2 regions of the Micromonospora sp. DT44 genome follow, and region 2 is predicted to be linked to the other one. Evidence: riboswitches for the same ligand, from Rfam matches in the RefSeq annotation. Region 2 holds a riboswitch; the other holds the start of a gene.

Region 1 (7,545 bases), on a different contig from region 2:
GTGGCCTGTTCGTGCTGCTCGGCACCCAGATCCCCCGCGCGGTTCGCGGCATCGTCAGCACCTCGCCCCCGAGGGCCGTGCTGATCGTGCTCGCGGTCACGCTCGCCGTGGTGGTCACCCGGTTGGGCTTCGTCTACCTGACGTCGCAGTCGGTGCGGCTGCGGCGTCGTCAGATGGCGGAGCAGGAGGGCGGCATGCCGAGTTGGCGGGTCGGCACGGTCGCGGGATGGTCCGGTTTCCGGGGCGCCGTGTCGCTCGCCGCCGCGCTGGCCGTGCCGACGATGACGGTCTCCGGCCGCCCGGTGGTCGAGCGAGATCTGATCATCTTCGTCACGGCGCTGGTGATCGTCCTGATCATGCTGGTGCAGGGCACCACGCTGCCGCTGGTGGTGCGCTGGGCGGGGCTGTCCGGCGACCCCGAGCGCGTCGACGAGGCCCGACACGCCCGCCGGCGTGCCACCCAGGCTGGCCTGGACGCCCTGCCCGGAGTCGCCGAGGAGGTGGGGGCCGAGGAGGAGGCCGTACGCCGGCTGCGGGCCGAGTACCAGCGACACCTGGCCGACCTCAACGAGACCGGTGGTCGGACCTCTCAGGAGCGCAAGCTGGAGCTCCGGCTGCGTCTCGGCGTCCTCGCCCACAAGCGACGGGAGCTGACGCGGCTGCGCGACAACCGGGAGATCGACGACCTGGTGCTCCAGGAGCTCCAGTCGGCGCTGGACAACGAGGAGATCCGGCTGCTCGGCCGCGGCCCGAGCGAGTGACCAGCGGCGTTACCCCGTGACGGATTGGTGACATGGGTTCGGCCAGGTGCGGGGCATTCGGGCAGGTCGCCGGCGGGTACGGTGAAGGCCGGTTCGGCGTCTGTCGATGTGCTCGGCCGGTGAGGGGGCCCATGACCACCGGAGCGAGCGCGGCCGAGCCGCGGGTGGTCACCGAACGGCAGTTCCTCGACGAGCTGGCCGCGGTGACCCGCGAGCGTGTCGCCACCCAGTTCCTCTACCTGATGGCGCAGGAAGGGGCCGTCGTCGGCGTCCAGTGGGAACAGCCCGGCGTCGACCACCTCCGCCGCTACCGCGTCCGCGACGCCTGCCCGCACTGCGTCGTCCTCGCCGCCGTGGTGACCCTCGCCCCCGTGCTGCCACTGGACGGGCTGCGGGCCGGTCGCGCCCGGCCGCAGTACGAGACGGTCCTGCGTACCGGCCGGTTGCCCCACCTGGCGTTCGCCCGTCCGGCGGGGGCACCCCGGGCGAGCTGGCTGGGCGACTGCCACGCGGTCGACGGTGACCCGCACTCCGACGCCGACTGCCCGAGGCACGCCGTTCCCGCGCCCACCGGAGACCCGTTGGCGCTGCCCCCGGGTTCGCTGCCCCGGGCCGTACGGGAGCTGTATCCGCATGACGGCGCGGCCACCGCCGACCTGGCGCGGCGGTTACGGATCGCCCAGGACTGGCGCGCGGACGCGCAGGCCGTGGCGAGTGGCATCCGCGAAGCGGCGGCGACCTGGGCGTTCCTGCGTAACTCCTGCGTGCTGGGCGTGCCCGTGCCCGGCGCCAACGGCCTCGTGCTCACCGTGGCGCCGGGGCGCCCCCCGGACGACCGGCCGCTCGGCGAGCTGCACGAGGCGACCGTACGCGCCCTGCCCTCCGGCGGCGGCCCGGTGCCGTACCAGGAGCTGGCCTGCCTGCTGCCCGAGCCGGCGTCGACGACGCAGCGCATGCCGACGTACGCCGGTGCGGTGGACCTGACCGCCGCCGCGCCGGTGCGGACGCTGCGGCTGCCGACGCCGCGCCGGCCGCTGAGCACCACCGGGCGGGGTGTGCTGCTGCTCTACGAGGCCCGGCACGCCATGGGTCGGCACGTGGCGAGCGCGCCGGTGCGCGACAGCGCGTACTGGGATTCCGAGGCGGCGTTGAACGTCTTCGAGTTCACCCTGCTGGAACGGGTCGCCGGGCGGCACTACCAGGAGGCGGTGGCCGCCTACCTTCAGGCGTTGCGGCGCGAGGGTGACCTGCTCGCGCGCCCGCACAAGGTGCTCGACCGGCGTCGCCGCAAGGCGCTGTCGCTCGCGTTCGGCGGGCTGGACGACGAGGAGCTGCACCTGTGGGCGTCGGTCGCCTACCGCAACGCCATCCTGGAACTGCTCGGCGACCTGAAGGCGTTCGCCACGCACCTACGCCTGCAGGCCGGCTGACACCACGCCCTCAGAGCACCTGGGCGAGGAAGCGACGCAGCCGGGGATGCTCGGCCCCCTCGAAGATCCGCTCCGGCGGACCGGCCTCCAGCACCACACCCCGGTCCATGAAGGCGACGGTGTCGGCGACCTGGCGTGCGAAGCCCATCTCGTGGGTGACCACCACCATGGTCATCCCGGCGGCGGACAGGTCGGCCATCACCCCGAGCACCCCCTTGACCAGCTCCGGGTCGAGCGCCGAGGTGGCCTCGTCGAAGAGCATCACCTCGGGCCGCAGCGCCAGCGCCCGGGCGATCGCCACCCGCTGCTGCTGCCCCCCGGAGAGCTGGGCGGGCCGGGCGTCGGCCTTGCCGGCGAGCCCCACCAGCTCCAACTGCGCGCGGGCGACCTGGACCGCCTCGTCCTGGCCGAGCTTGCGCAGGCGGCGCAGCGCCAGCGTGATGTTGCGCAGCACGCTCATGTGCGGGAACAGGTTGAACTGCTGGAACACCATGCCGACCCGCTGGCGTAGCGCGTCCGGGTCGTCCCGCAGCACGCTGCGGTCGTCCAGCAGCACGTCGCCGCGATCAGGCTCGATGAGGCGGTTGAGCGTACGCAGCAGAGTGGACTTGCCCGACCCGGACGGTCCGATCACGCAGGCCGTCGCGCCGCTCGGCACGCTCAGGTCGACGCCGCGCAGCACGCGGTTGGATCCGAAGGCGAGGTGGATGTTCTGTGCCCGCAGGCTGACCGAGGTGGTCGTGGCGGTGGTCATCGCCGATCTCCTTCCGTGGTCGGGGCCAGCGTGGGCTCATCGTCGTCGTCCGGCGCCGCGGTGGTCCGGCCGTCGCGCAGCCGCCGGTCGATCCAGTTGACGAGGTGGGTCAGCGGGACGGTCAACGCCAGGTAGAACAGACCCGCCAGCAGCAGCGCGGATTCGTTCCCGGTGGTGGCCGCGTAGTCCTGCCCGATCCGGAACAGCTCGCGCTGGCTCGCCACCAGGCCGAGGAAGTACACCAGACTGGAGTCCTTGATCAGCGCGATGAGCTGGTTGACCCAGGCGGGCAGCACCCGCCGGATGCCCTGCGGGATGATCACCAGTCGCATCGCGTCGGTCCAGGAGAAGCCGAGCGCCCGGGCGCCCTCCAGTTGGGCCGCCTCCACCGACTGGATGCCGGAGCGGAAGATCTCCCCGATGTACGCGGCGGCGATCAGCGACAGCGCGAGGATGCCCAGCGGGTACGGGTCCGGCCCCCACACCCGCATGCCCAGCGGTGCCAACCCGACGCCGATCAGCAGGATCGTCGCCGCGGCCGGCAGCCCTCGGAACACGTCCGTGTAGACACGCGCCGGCCAGCGTAGCCACCGACTGCGGGAGATGCCGGCCACGGCCAGCAGCAGACCGAACACCGTGCCGAGCAGGGCGGCGGAGACCGCCAGGATCAGCGTGTTGGGCAGCCCGACGGTCAGCATCTCGGGCAACGCCTCGCGCATCGCGTCGATGTCGAAGAACGTTTCCCAGAGGGTGCTCAACGGATCCATCGTTCGCCTCTCCTACCGCCCTGCTCGCTCGTCACCAGGTCAGGACGCGGCCGACGCGGACGCCGACGGCGCCGCGACCGTGCCGCTGCCCGGCTTGAAGTCCGCCGGGATCGGCCGGCCCGGGTAGTACTGCGCCTGCAACCGGCTCCAGGTGCCGTCGGCGATGACCTCGTCGAGGGCCTTGTTCAGCGCCTCGCGCAGCTTGTCGCTGCCCTTGGCGACGGCGTACGCGGTCGGTGCCGGGCTGAGCTGCTTGGCCGCCACGGAGATCTTGCCGTTGCTGTCGGCGGCGGACTTCTCGCCGATCTCGGCCGGTGCGATCCAGGCGTCGGCCGTGCCCGCCTTGAGCTGGTTGATCGCACCGTTGTAGTCCGGCACGCGGACCGGGTCGAGCTGCTTGCCGGTGGCGTAGTCGTCCTGGACGGTGCCCTGAACCACCACGACGCGCTTGCCCGTGAGCTGGTCGAATCCCTTGATCGGCGAGCCGGCCGGCACGTCCAGCCCGAAGTAGCCGAAGTCGTACCCGTTGCCGAAGTCGACGGTCTTCTTGCGCGCCTCGGTGATGGTGATCGAGGAGCTGCCGACGTCGAACTTGTGGTTGTTGACCTGGGACAGCAGCGCGGAGAAGTCGGTGCCGACGAACTCCACCTTCAGGCCGAGCTTGCCGGCCACGGCGGTCAGCAGGTCGTTGTCGAAGCCGGTGAACTTGCCGTCCTTGAGGTACACGTTGGGCGGGGCGTCGGTCAGCGTGCCGGCCCGCAGCACGCCCGGCTGCGCCAGATCGTACGGGTTCCCGCCGTCACCCCCCGAAGAGTCACCCCCGTCAGAGCAGGCACCCAGCAAACCAACGGTCAACAACGAAACCCCAACAACAACAAAACGAGAGAAAATACGCATAACGAACTCCAAAGGGATACGTCGACCCCGTCGATCATGAAGTTGTTGCCGCGACACGCCGGTCGGGCGGGCAACAACTTCATGATCGACGCGAAGAAGGGTCGGGAGGGTAGGGCGGGGAGGGTGGGGCGGGGGGTGGAGCGGGTGGGGCGGGTTAGCGCTTTAGGCGGCGGTACACGCCGCGCTGCGCATTCGCATCAGGTCCACGTGGAGGCGCCGGGTCAGGGCCGGCGTACGCCGGCTGGCCGGTGGTGTGGGGCTGAGGATGTGCATACGGTCTCCCGGGTCTTGGTGCTGACCTGGGTGCCAGGCCACGCTTGCACCGACGTCCCGCCGGTGCCTGGTCCTCACCCGGGGCACCCCACCGCGGAGGAGGGTTGCCGGCCAGCGAGCCGGGGCTTCGCGCTGGCACTCATGACCTGCGCCGAGGCTAGCAGCAGCCACCGGTCGGTCGTCCAGCCGATATGACCACGCTCACCGGCCGCGACCCGCGCTCGGCGAGCCGGTCAACCGGCGTGCACGTGGGGTCGGCGTGTCTGGTCCGGCTCCTGACGGCGCAGGATCTCCCGGGTCACCGAGGCGATCTCGCCCTGCCCGAACGCCAGGTAACGCAGCACGTTGCGGGCCGGGCCGCCCTCGGTCCACTCGAAGTAGATGTGGGGGCGGCGCGTGCTGCGGTCGCGGATCTCCAGCAGCAGCGCGGCCAGCGCGTTGGGCACCGAGGAGCTGGCCAGGCTGAGCACCGGGAAACGGTCGTGCGCCACGCTGCCGCGTACCAGCAACCCGGTCTCGAAGTCCGACGGATCGGTGACCGTGACCTCGACGAAGACCACGTCACTGTCGTCGGGGAAGTCGTTGTCCGCCATGGTCTGGGCCAGCTTGTCGCGGTACTCCGCCAGGTCGCGGCGCTCCGGCTCGTGCGCGATCAGGCGGATCCGGCGTCCGGCGCGCTCGTCGACCATCCCGGTCGCCACCTCGTCGAGTTCCACGTGGTCGACCCGCAGCTCGAACGCCCGCATCACCCGCGAGAGCGCCGACACCAGGATCATCGCGCCGATGAAACAGGCGGCGATCTTCACGCCGTCCGGACGCTGCACCACGTTCGCCACGGTGGTGTAGACGAACACCACCGCGATGATCCCGAACGCGACCGTGCGACCGCGCTGACGCCGCCGCCGCGCCGCGAGCGTCACGGCCGTCGCCGCCGAGGTGATCAACACCAGAACCCCGGTGGCGTACGCGCCGCCCTGCGCGTCGACGCTGGCGGAGAAAATGATCGTGATCAGGAACGCCACGCCGGTGAACACCAGGACCAGCGGTCGGACCGCGCGGGCCCACGTCGGCGCCATGCCGTAGCGGGGCAGATACCGGGGTACGAGGTTGAGCAGCCCGGCCATCGCGGACGCCCCCGCGAACCAGAGGATCGCGATGGTGGAGAGGTCGTAGACGGTGCCGAACACCCCGCCGAGATGCTGGTGGGCCAGGTAGGCCAGCGCCCGCCCGTTGGCGGCCCCGCCCGGCCGGAAGGCCTCGGGCGGGATCAGCACGGTGGTGGTCACGCTGCTGGTGATCAGGAAGACGCTCATCGTCGCGGCGGCGGTGGTGAGCAGCCGCCGCGCGCCCCGGATGCGGCCCAACGGCCGGTCCTCCGAGTCCTGGCGGTCTCCTCGGATGTGCGGCATCACCGCCACCCCGGTCTCGAAACCGGACAGGCCCAGCGCCAGCTTCGGGAACACGAGCAGGGACAGCCCGACCACCAGCAGGGGATCCCCGTGTCCGGTGGTCAGGGCGTTCGTCCAGTCCCCGACCGCACTCGGGTGGCTCACCACCCGCCACAGCGCGTCGGCGATCACCACCGCGTTCAGCGTCAGGTAGACCGCCACCAGGACGACGGCGATCCCGATGGCCTCGCCGAACCCCTTGAGGAACACCGCGCCGAGCAGCGCCACCAGCAGCAGCGTGACGACCACCTCGTGACCCTTGAGGCCGCTGGGCAGGAACGGGTTCTCGTCGAGGTGGGCGGTCGCGTCGGCCGCGGACAGGGTGATGGTGATGATGAAGTCGGTGGCCGCGAAGCCCAGCAGCACCAGCACGAACAGCTTGCCCGGCCAGTAGCTGAGCAGGCGTACGAGCATCGCGATCGAACCCTCGCCGTGCGGGCTCTCCACCGCCACCCGCCGGTAGACGGGCAGCGCGCCCAGCAGCGTCACCAGCACCAGCACCAGGGTCGCCACCGGCGAGAGCGCCCCTGCCGCCAGCGCCGCGATCCCTGGCTGGTAGCCCAGCGTCGAGAAGTAGTCGACGCCGGTCAGGCACATCACCTTCCACCACGGGTGGTGCCGCTCCTCCCGTGGTCGCACGTGCAGGCCCTGCGGCACGGGCTGCTGCGACTCGTCGGCGAGCAGCCAGCGCCGTACCCGGTCGGTCCGCCGGCCGGCACGCCTGTTGACCTCCACTGGCGTCACCCCCGTCCCGCCCATGGTCACCGCGAGTATCCGCCGTCCGCTCGACGTCCGTCCGGCGGTGCGCGGAACCCGCCCGCCGGGGAGTACCGGCCCGGGGCCCCGGGTTTCGGGTCGGAAGCACCGGGGAAGCAGCGCCCCCGTCCCGAACGCCGGGCGGGGCAGCGCCGGGAGGGGAGCGGGCTCGTGGTTGGTGGCCGCCGCTTCCGCCGGGGCGACGGCTTCGGCCGTCAGCTCGACGAGCACGAGGCGCGGGTCGGGGCCGTCCCACCGACGCAGCCGGGGAGCCCGTCCGCCGGCCGTCTGGTGGACAGCGCGGTCTACATCCGGGGACATCGGTTCGCCTCCCCGGCCGGTCTCGCCGAGACGTACGCCTGCCTGCAGACCCAGGACCACGCGATGGCCTGGATCGGGTTGTACCGGCCCGACATCGACCAGATCTCCTCGCTGGCGCGCGAGTTCCGTCTGCACGAC
Region 2 (7,545 bases):
GGTGCGGCTCCCGCCAGCGGGCGAGCAGCCGCTCACCAGCCAGAGTCGCGTGCTCGTCGGTTTCCGCACCGGCGGCGCGGACCGCCGCCCGCCACCGTTCCAGCAGATCGGCCACCGTGCGAGTCTGCCGCATTCGTCCGCACCGCGCGCCTGCGGGAGGATTCAGCGGGTCTGCCACGGGTAGTCGCGCCCATGGCGGCGGCCCGGGACAAGAGATCTCCGATCTTGCGGCGTGCGCCGCTGCGCGACGGACTGGTGGACGTCGACGGAGCGCGTATCGCCGAGGCCACCGAGCAACTCAAGCACCGCAGCCGGGCCACCCTGCACGACCGGCTCCACCGGGTACGGATGGCCGGTGGGCTCGCCGTCCAGGCCGGATTGGCGGCCGGCCTGGCGTACCTCGTCTCGCACAAGGTGCTCGGCAACCCGCAGCCGGTCTTCGCGCCGATCTCCGCGGTCGGCACGCTGGCCGCGTCGGTGGGCCAGCGGTTCCGCCGGACCGTGGAGCTGATCGTCGGGGTGGGCGTCGGGGTGTTCGTCGGTGACCTGCTGATCTACTTCCTCGGCACCGGCGCGTGGCAGCTCGGTCTGGTGGTCACCGTGGCGATCCTGCTCACCATCTTCGCCGGGGCGAGCGTGGCCATCGTCATCCAGGCGGCGGCCACGGCGGTGCTGATCGTGACGCTGAGCCCGTCCACCCAGAATCTGGAGATCCCCCGCTTCGTCGACGCGTTCCTCGGCGGCGGGGTCGCGTTGCTGGTGACGGCGGTGCTGCTGCCGCTGAATCCGCTCCGGGTGATCAACCGGGCCGCCCGGCCGGCGCTGGACCTGCTCGCGGCGCAGCTCGACGCCACCGCCGACGGCCTGCGCTCCCGGGACGGCGCCACCATCCAGCGGGCGCTGGAACGGCTGCGCAACAACAAGGACGAGCTGGCCACCCTGAGCGAGGCGATCGAGGGCGCCAAGGAGACCGCCACCCTGTCGCCGGCCCGCTGGCACCGCCGCGACGAACTCGTCCACTACGCGGAGGCGGCCGACCCGATCGACCGGGCGATGCGCAACTCCGGCACCCTGATCCGCCGGTCCGTCACCCTGATCGAGGACGACGAGCCGGTCCCCGACCCCATGTCGGACGCGATCGGCCACCTCGCCGAGTCGGTCCGGCTGCTCAAACACGAGTTCGCGGCGGGGGAGGAGCCGCAGAAGGCGCGGGAGCGGTCGCTGCGGGCCGTCAGCGAGGCCGGCCGGGCGTACGGGGATGGGGTCGGCTTCTCCGGCAGTGTCGTGATCGCCCAGATCCGTACCACGGCCAGCGACCTGCTGGTGGCCTCCGGCATCGAGCAGGAGGAGGCGAACCGCTGCATCCGCACCTCCTTCGGGGACCAGGAGCGGCCGGTGGGTGAACCCGCCGAGCCGGGCGACGCGCCGAAGCCACCCACCGCCCCGCCGGTCGGCTGAGAACGCGCCTCAGGCCAGCTCGGCGAGCGCCGCGAGCAGCCGGTCCACCTGGGCGGCGGTGCTGCCCAGACCGATGCTGGCACGCAGCGCGGTCGGTGGCAGATCCCTCCGGCCGGTACGCGCGGCAGCCTCGTCGAGCAGCCGCCGGGCCAGCGGGTGGGCGCAGAACAACCCGTCCCGTACGCCGATGTGGTGCTCGGCCGCGAGCCGGGCGGCCACCGTGGCCGAGTCCTGGCCGGCGACCACGAACGACACGATGCCGACCCGCGGCGCGTCCGGGCCGAAGGTCCGCAACTCCACGACGTGCGGCAGGGCCGCGAGGCCGGCGCGCAGCCGGGCCAGCAACGCCTGCTCGCGGGCGGCGAGCGCGACCCGGTCGGCGTCGGTCAACGCCGCGCACACCGCCGCCAGCGCCACCGCGCCGAGCAGGTTGGGGGTGCCGCCCTCGTGCCGGGCCGGGCCGGTCGCCCAGGTCACGTCGTGGGTGGCCGGCCCGACGTGGCTGGTGGCCCCTCCACCGGCCAGGTACGGCGGGGCCGCGTCCAGCCAGTCCGCCCGGCCGACGAGCACACCCGCGCCGAACGGGGCGTACAGCTTGTGGCCGGAGACGGCCAGGTAGTCCACGTCGAGCGTGCGCCTGTCCACCGGCGCGTGCGGGGCCAGCTGCGCCGCGTCGAGGACGATCCGGGCGCCGTGCCGGTGGGCCACCCGGGCCAGTTCGGCGACCGGCCACAGCTCACCGGTCACGTTGCTCGCGCCGGTCACCGCGACCAGCACCGGCAGCGCGGGGTTGCTGTCGCGGCGCAGTTCAGTCAGCGCGGCGGCGAGATCGCGTACCGCCCCGGCCGGGTTGGCGGGCACCGGCAGGCGTACCGAGCCGCGCGGCCAGGGCAGCAGGTTCGCGTGGTGCTCACCGGCGAAGGTGACCACCGTCGTGCCGGCCGGCAACGACCGGGCCAGCAGGTTGAGCGCGTCCGTGGTGTTGCGGGTGAAGACCACGTGGTCGTCCGCGCCCGCGCCGAGGAAGTCGCCGACCGTCTGCCGGGCCCGCTCGTAGGCCAGCGTGCAGCGCCGCGACAGCGCTCCCGCGCCCCGGTGCACGCTGGCGTACCAGGGCAGCAGTTCGGTGACCGCGTCGGCCGCGGCCCGCGCGCACGGCGCGGTGGCCGCGTAGTCGAGATTGATCTCGCCGGGTACGCCGAGCACGTCGAGCGCCGCCGACGGCGGGGACGCGAGAGCGGGCAGGCTGGGCAGCGAGGGTACGAGAGTGACGGACACGCCGGAACCTCCGGGGTCAGGGACCCCGGGTGTGGCATCGGGACGGGGTCCGCGCTTGCCCAGCACGCCGATCGGGCTGGGCCCGGTCATCACCCGGGGCACCCCACCGCGAACTCGACGAGGGTTGCCGGCCAGCAAGCCGGGGCTTGACGCTGGCGCTCGTGACCTGCCGGCAGCATAGCGGCTGTGGATGCGACCGGACCAGCCGGCGGGGGATGGCTACGCTGACCGCATGGCCGACACCCCGCCCGGTGCACCCCTGCCGTCGCCGCCGCACCCGCCCGCGGTCCCGCCCGCCGGCACGTCACCCGGGATGCCGCCGCGCCGCTTCGGCTGGCTGCGGTTCCTGGTGCTGGCCGGTGTGGTGCTGCTCATCGCGGCGTGCGCGGTCTTCATGGTCGTCCGTCTCGGTCAGTCGCTGGGCCTCGACGCGCTGCTCATCGGGGTGGGTGCCGCCATCCTGCCGGTGCCGGTGCTGGTCGCCTGCTTCCTCTGGCTCGACCGCTACGAACCGGAACCCCTGAAATACCTGGTCTTCTGCTTCGCCTGGGGGGCGTTCGTCTCCACCGCCGCCTCGCTGAACGTGAACGAGTTCGCCGCCGGACGATTCGCCGACTGGGGGCTGCCGGACGCGCTGACCGGCGTACTGGTGGCGCCGTTCATCGAGGAGTTGACCAAGGCGCTCGGCCCGATCCTGCTGCTGCTGTTCCGGCGTCGGGAGTGGTCCGGGATCACCGACGGCCTGGTCTACTGCGGGCTCTCCGCGGTCGGCTTCGCCATGGTGGAGAACATCCTCTACCTGGGCGGGTACGGCTACGCGGCCGGCGCCGACCGGTACGGCCCGGCGACCGGCACCCAACAGGTGATCGCCATCTTCATCGTGCGGATCCTCCTGTTCGGGTTCGCCCATCCCCTCTTCACCTCGATGACAGGCGTGGGGCTCGGCGTGGCCTCCCGGAGCGCCGACCGGCGGGTCCGGGTGCTGGCCCCGATCGCCGGCCTGCTGCTCGCGATGATGCTGCACGGCACGTGGAATCTGCTGCCGACGCTCACCCAGGCCACCGGCGAGGCCGTGATCATGCTGTACGGCTTCCTGGGCCTGATGGTGCCGGTGTTCTTCGGCGTGGTCGGGCTGGCCGTGTGGCTGCGCGCCTACGAAGGGCGGCTCACCGAGCGGACGCTGCCGGACTACGTACGCGCCGGCTGGTTGAGCCCGCCCGAGGTGGCCGCCCTGAGCAGCCTGGGTCGCCGGCACGCCGCCCGGAGCTGGGCACGCCGCGTCGGCGGCGACGCCGGTGCGCGGGCCATGCGCGGATACCAGCTCGCCGCGACCCGGCTGGCCCTGCTGCGGGACGGGACGCTGCGCGGTCTGGACCGTAAGCCAGCCGACCGCGAACGGACCGCCGTCGAGGAGCGGCAGCTCCTGGAGAGGATCACCGCGTACCGGTCGTACTTCGTGGGCCGGGACCCGCAGGCCCCGGCCGGTGTCTGGGACGGTAGCCAGTACCACCTGCGCTTCCCGGACGGCACCCAGCGATCGGTGTCCGCGCCCGACGAACCGGTGGTGCCCATTCCGGTGGTGCTCGCTCCGCCGCCCCCGGTCAGCGGCTATCCGCCGCCCCCGGTCGGCTACCCGCCGGCCGGCTGGCACGGGCTGCGAGCCGCCGCACCGTGGCCGCCCGGTAACGCCTGAGCGCGGCCGGGCGGTCTCGCGGCGCGGCCGGCGGGGTCAGGTCATCAGGGTGGTGAGGAAGTCGCCGAGCCCCTGGGCCATGGCCATCAACGCCGCCCCGATCCCCTTGAACAACTGCGCCGCGCCGTCCGGCCGGAACGCCATGAAGTAGATCAGGAACGCGACGCTGCCCCAGGTCAGCAGTTTCTTCACGAATACCGGCATCGTCCCTCCCCAGGGCAACGGTCGCCGGCTGGCTTCCCGTCGTACGGTCCGACAAACAGTGCGGTCGGGCCCGGGGTGCGGCTACAGGTAGAGGCCGGTGGGGTCGTTCTCGATCCGCTCGGCGGCCACGGCGTGCACGTCGCGCTCGCGCAGCAGCACGTACCCGCGGCCGTGCAGCTCGACCTCGGAGCGGTCGTCGGGGTCGAAGAGCACCCGGTCGCCGGAGACGATGGCGCGGACGTTCGGCCCCACACCCACGGCGGTGGCCCACGCGAGGCGCTTGCCGACCGCTGCGGTCGCCGGGATGACGATGCCAGCGGTGGAGCGACGCTCGCCCTCGCTGCCCTCCATCCGCACCAGCACGCGGTCGTGCAGCAGGCGGATCGGCAGGCCGGAGTCGAGATCCTGGTCGGCGGTCACGGGGCAGACGCTACCGTGTCGCAGGTGACCGGCCGCCGGTGGTTACGCCCATGGTCGTGCGGGCATTGTGTGGCGGAACTGCCCTACGGTGTCGGGAACGGACGTATGCTGTCCGACCTGTCGCCGTGGGCGGACGATTCTTCTGCCAGGAGGTGCGCTTGAGCCGCTTCGAGCAGGTACGCGGGCGGCTGCGCCGCGCCTACCGGTCAGAAAAGGAGTCGGTACGCGCCGCCCAGGAGACCCCGAGCGACGCGCCGGAGTCGCCCGGCGTCGCCTCGCCGGCCGTCCCCGGGCCCGCTGCCCCGGCGAAGGCCACGGTCGTCGGCGCGGAGCCTCCGGCGGACCTGCACAGCTCGACGTCCAGCCGGGACGACGCCGACGTGCCGCACGGCCTGCGGATCGCCGCCGCCTGGTGCTGGCGGCTGATCGTGATCGGTGTGGTGGCCTGGGCGCTGCTCCGGATCGTCGGCACGGTCCGGATCGTGATCATCCCGTTGGCCATCGCGTTGCTGCTCTCGGCGCTGCTCGCGCCGGCCGTGGGTTGGCTGTTGCGGGCCCGGCTGCCCCGTTCGCTGGCGACGGCAGTGGTGCTGGTCGGCGGCCTTGCGGCGGTCATCGGCACCTTGACCCTGGTGGTCAACGAGTTCATCCGGGGCGTTCCGGAGCTGAGCGAGAAGTCGTCACAGGGCGTCCGGCAGATCCAGAACTGGCTCAAGACGGGCCCGTTGCACCTGTCCGACACCCAGCTCGACCGCTACATCGACGAGGCGCAGGGCTGGATCAACGACAACACCTCGAAGTTCACCAGCGGCGCGCTGAGCACCGCGGCGACGCTGGCGGAGGTGCTCACCGGCACGCTGTTGGTGCTGTTCGCGACGTTCTTCTTCCTGCGCGACGGCAACAAGATCTGGCGTTTCGTCGTACGGCTGCTGCCGGTGGCCGCCCGCTGGAAGGTCGACGACGCGGGCCGGGCCGCCTGGCAGACGCTCGTCGCGTACGTCCGCGCGACCGTGCTGGTCGCCTTCATCGACGCCGTCGGCATCGGCATCTTCCTGGTCATCTTCGACGTGCCGTTCGCCTTCCCGCTGGCCGCCCTGGTGTTCCTCGGGGCGTTCATCCCGATCGTCGGTGCGGCGCTCTCCGGCGGTGTCGCCGTGCTGGTGGCACTCGTCGACAGCGGCCCGGTCACCGCGCTGATCATCCTGGGCGCCGTGATCGGCGTGCAGCAGGTGGAGGGGCACATTCTCCAGCCCCTCATCATGGGCCGGGCGGTGGCCATCCACCCGCTCGCGGTGATCATCGGGATCGCGGCCGGCGTGGTGCTCGCGGGCATCACCGGCGCGCTGGTCTCCGTCCCACTGATCGCGGTGCTGAACACCGCGGTACGCCGCCTCGCCGCCCGGACGGTCCCCGACACCCCGCCCGACGCCGTGGTCGTCGCCTCACAGGCCCCCTGACCCGGGGTCAGGTGGTGGCTAGGCGCTTCAGGGCGCCTTGGGCCACCTCGGGGCGGGTCGTGTACCAGAACGGGGGCAGGGAGCGGCGTAGGAAGGGTCCGTAGCCTCGGGCCGTCTCCAGGCGCGAGTCGAGCACCGCGACGACCCCCTTGTCGCCGGTGGCCCGGATCAGCCGGCCCACGCCCTGCGCCAGCCGTACCGCGGCGATCGGCACGCTGACCGCGGCGAAGCCGGAGCCGCCGCCCGCGTCCACGGCGGCGGCGCGGGCCGCCGCGAGCGGTTCGTCGGGCCGGGGGAAGGGCAGCCGGTCAATGACCACGAGCTGACAGGCGTCGCCCGGCACGTCCACCCCCTGCCAGAGCGACATCACCCCGAAGAGGCAGCTCGACCTCTCCTCGCGGAACCGGCGAACCAGCAGCGGCAACGCCTCCTCGCCCTGCAACAACACCGGCAGGTCGGTCCGCGCGCGCAGCAGCTCCGCCGCCTGCGTCGCGGCCCGACGGGAGGAGAAGAGCCCGAGGGTACGACCACCGAGCGCCTCGACGAGCCCGAGCAGCTCCTCACCGGCCGCGTCGGGCAGCCCGGAAACGCTGGGCCGGGGCAGGTGCGCGGCGACGTACAGGATGCCCTGCCGTGCGTAGTCGAACGGCGAGCCCACGTCGAGCGAGCGCCACCCCGGTCCCTCGGTCGCCGGGACGGTGGTGGCGTCGGCCAGCCGGCGGCCCGGTGTCTCAGCGGCCGGGCGGCCCGCGCCGGTGCGGGCGGCCAGCGAGGCGGCGGCGGGCGATGCGGGGACCGGCGGCGCGTCCAGGCCGAGGGCGCGGGCCACCGTGTCGAACCGGCCGCCGAGCGCCAGGGTGGCCGAGGTGGCGACCACGGTGCGTTCGTCGTACAGGTGGGCGGCGAGGGTGCCGGCGACTGACAGCGGTGCGACCACCAGTGCCCGCCGGTTGCCACTGTCGTTCTTCTCCACCCAGGCCACGTCGTGGTCGGCCTCTTCGAGGAGCCGTTGGGCGGTGGTGGAGAGGTCGTCCA

Evidence for each region. A riboswitch is a leader RNA that binds a small molecule or an ion and turns the genes downstream of it on or off. The one in region 2 is predicted to bind S-adenosylmethionine.
Region 1: it holds a riboswitch for S-adenosylmethionine, as region 2 does, so the genes downstream of both, ACLQ25_RS00685 (ABC transporter substrate-binding protein) here and ACLQ25_RS10060 (aminotransferase class V-fold PLP-dependent enzyme) in region 2, are expected to answer to the same signal.

Annotation. Positions count from the first base shown of each region.
Region 1 is NZ_JBNCKS010000001.1:149,520-157,064, forward strand. It holds gene ACLQ25_RS00665 (Na+/H+ antiporter) at 1-761, shown strand, start outside; gene ACLQ25_RS00670 (hypothetical protein) at 893-2,191, shown strand; gene ACLQ25_RS00675 (amino acid ABC transporter ATP-binding protein) at 2,202-2,945, opposite strand; gene ACLQ25_RS00680 (amino acid ABC transporter permease) at 2,942-3,712, opposite strand; gene ACLQ25_RS00685 (ABC transporter substrate-binding protein) at 3,752-4,477, opposite strand; SAM riboswitch class IV at 4,918-5,029, opposite strand; gene ACLQ25_RS00690 (amino acid transporter) at 5,116-7,065, opposite strand; gene corA (magnesium/cobalt transporter CorA) at 7,258-7,545, shown strand, end outside.
Region 2 is NZ_JBNCKS010000013.1:35,038-42,582, forward strand. It holds gene ACLQ25_RS10050 (HD domain-containing protein) at 1-115, opposite strand, end outside; gene ACLQ25_RS10055 (FUSC family protein) at 193-1,458, shown strand; gene ACLQ25_RS10060 (aminotransferase class V-fold PLP-dependent enzyme) at 1,468-2,703, opposite strand; SAM riboswitch class IV at 2,783-2,903, opposite strand; gene ACLQ25_RS10065 (PrsW family intramembrane metalloprotease) at 2,927-4,429, shown strand; gene ACLQ25_RS10070 (hypothetical protein) at 4,466-4,633, opposite strand; gene ACLQ25_RS10075 (GroES family chaperonin) at 4,715-5,053, opposite strand; gene ACLQ25_RS10080 (AI-2E family transporter) at 5,212-6,510, shown strand; gene ACLQ25_RS10085 (ATP-dependent DNA helicase) at 6,518-7,545, opposite strand, start outside.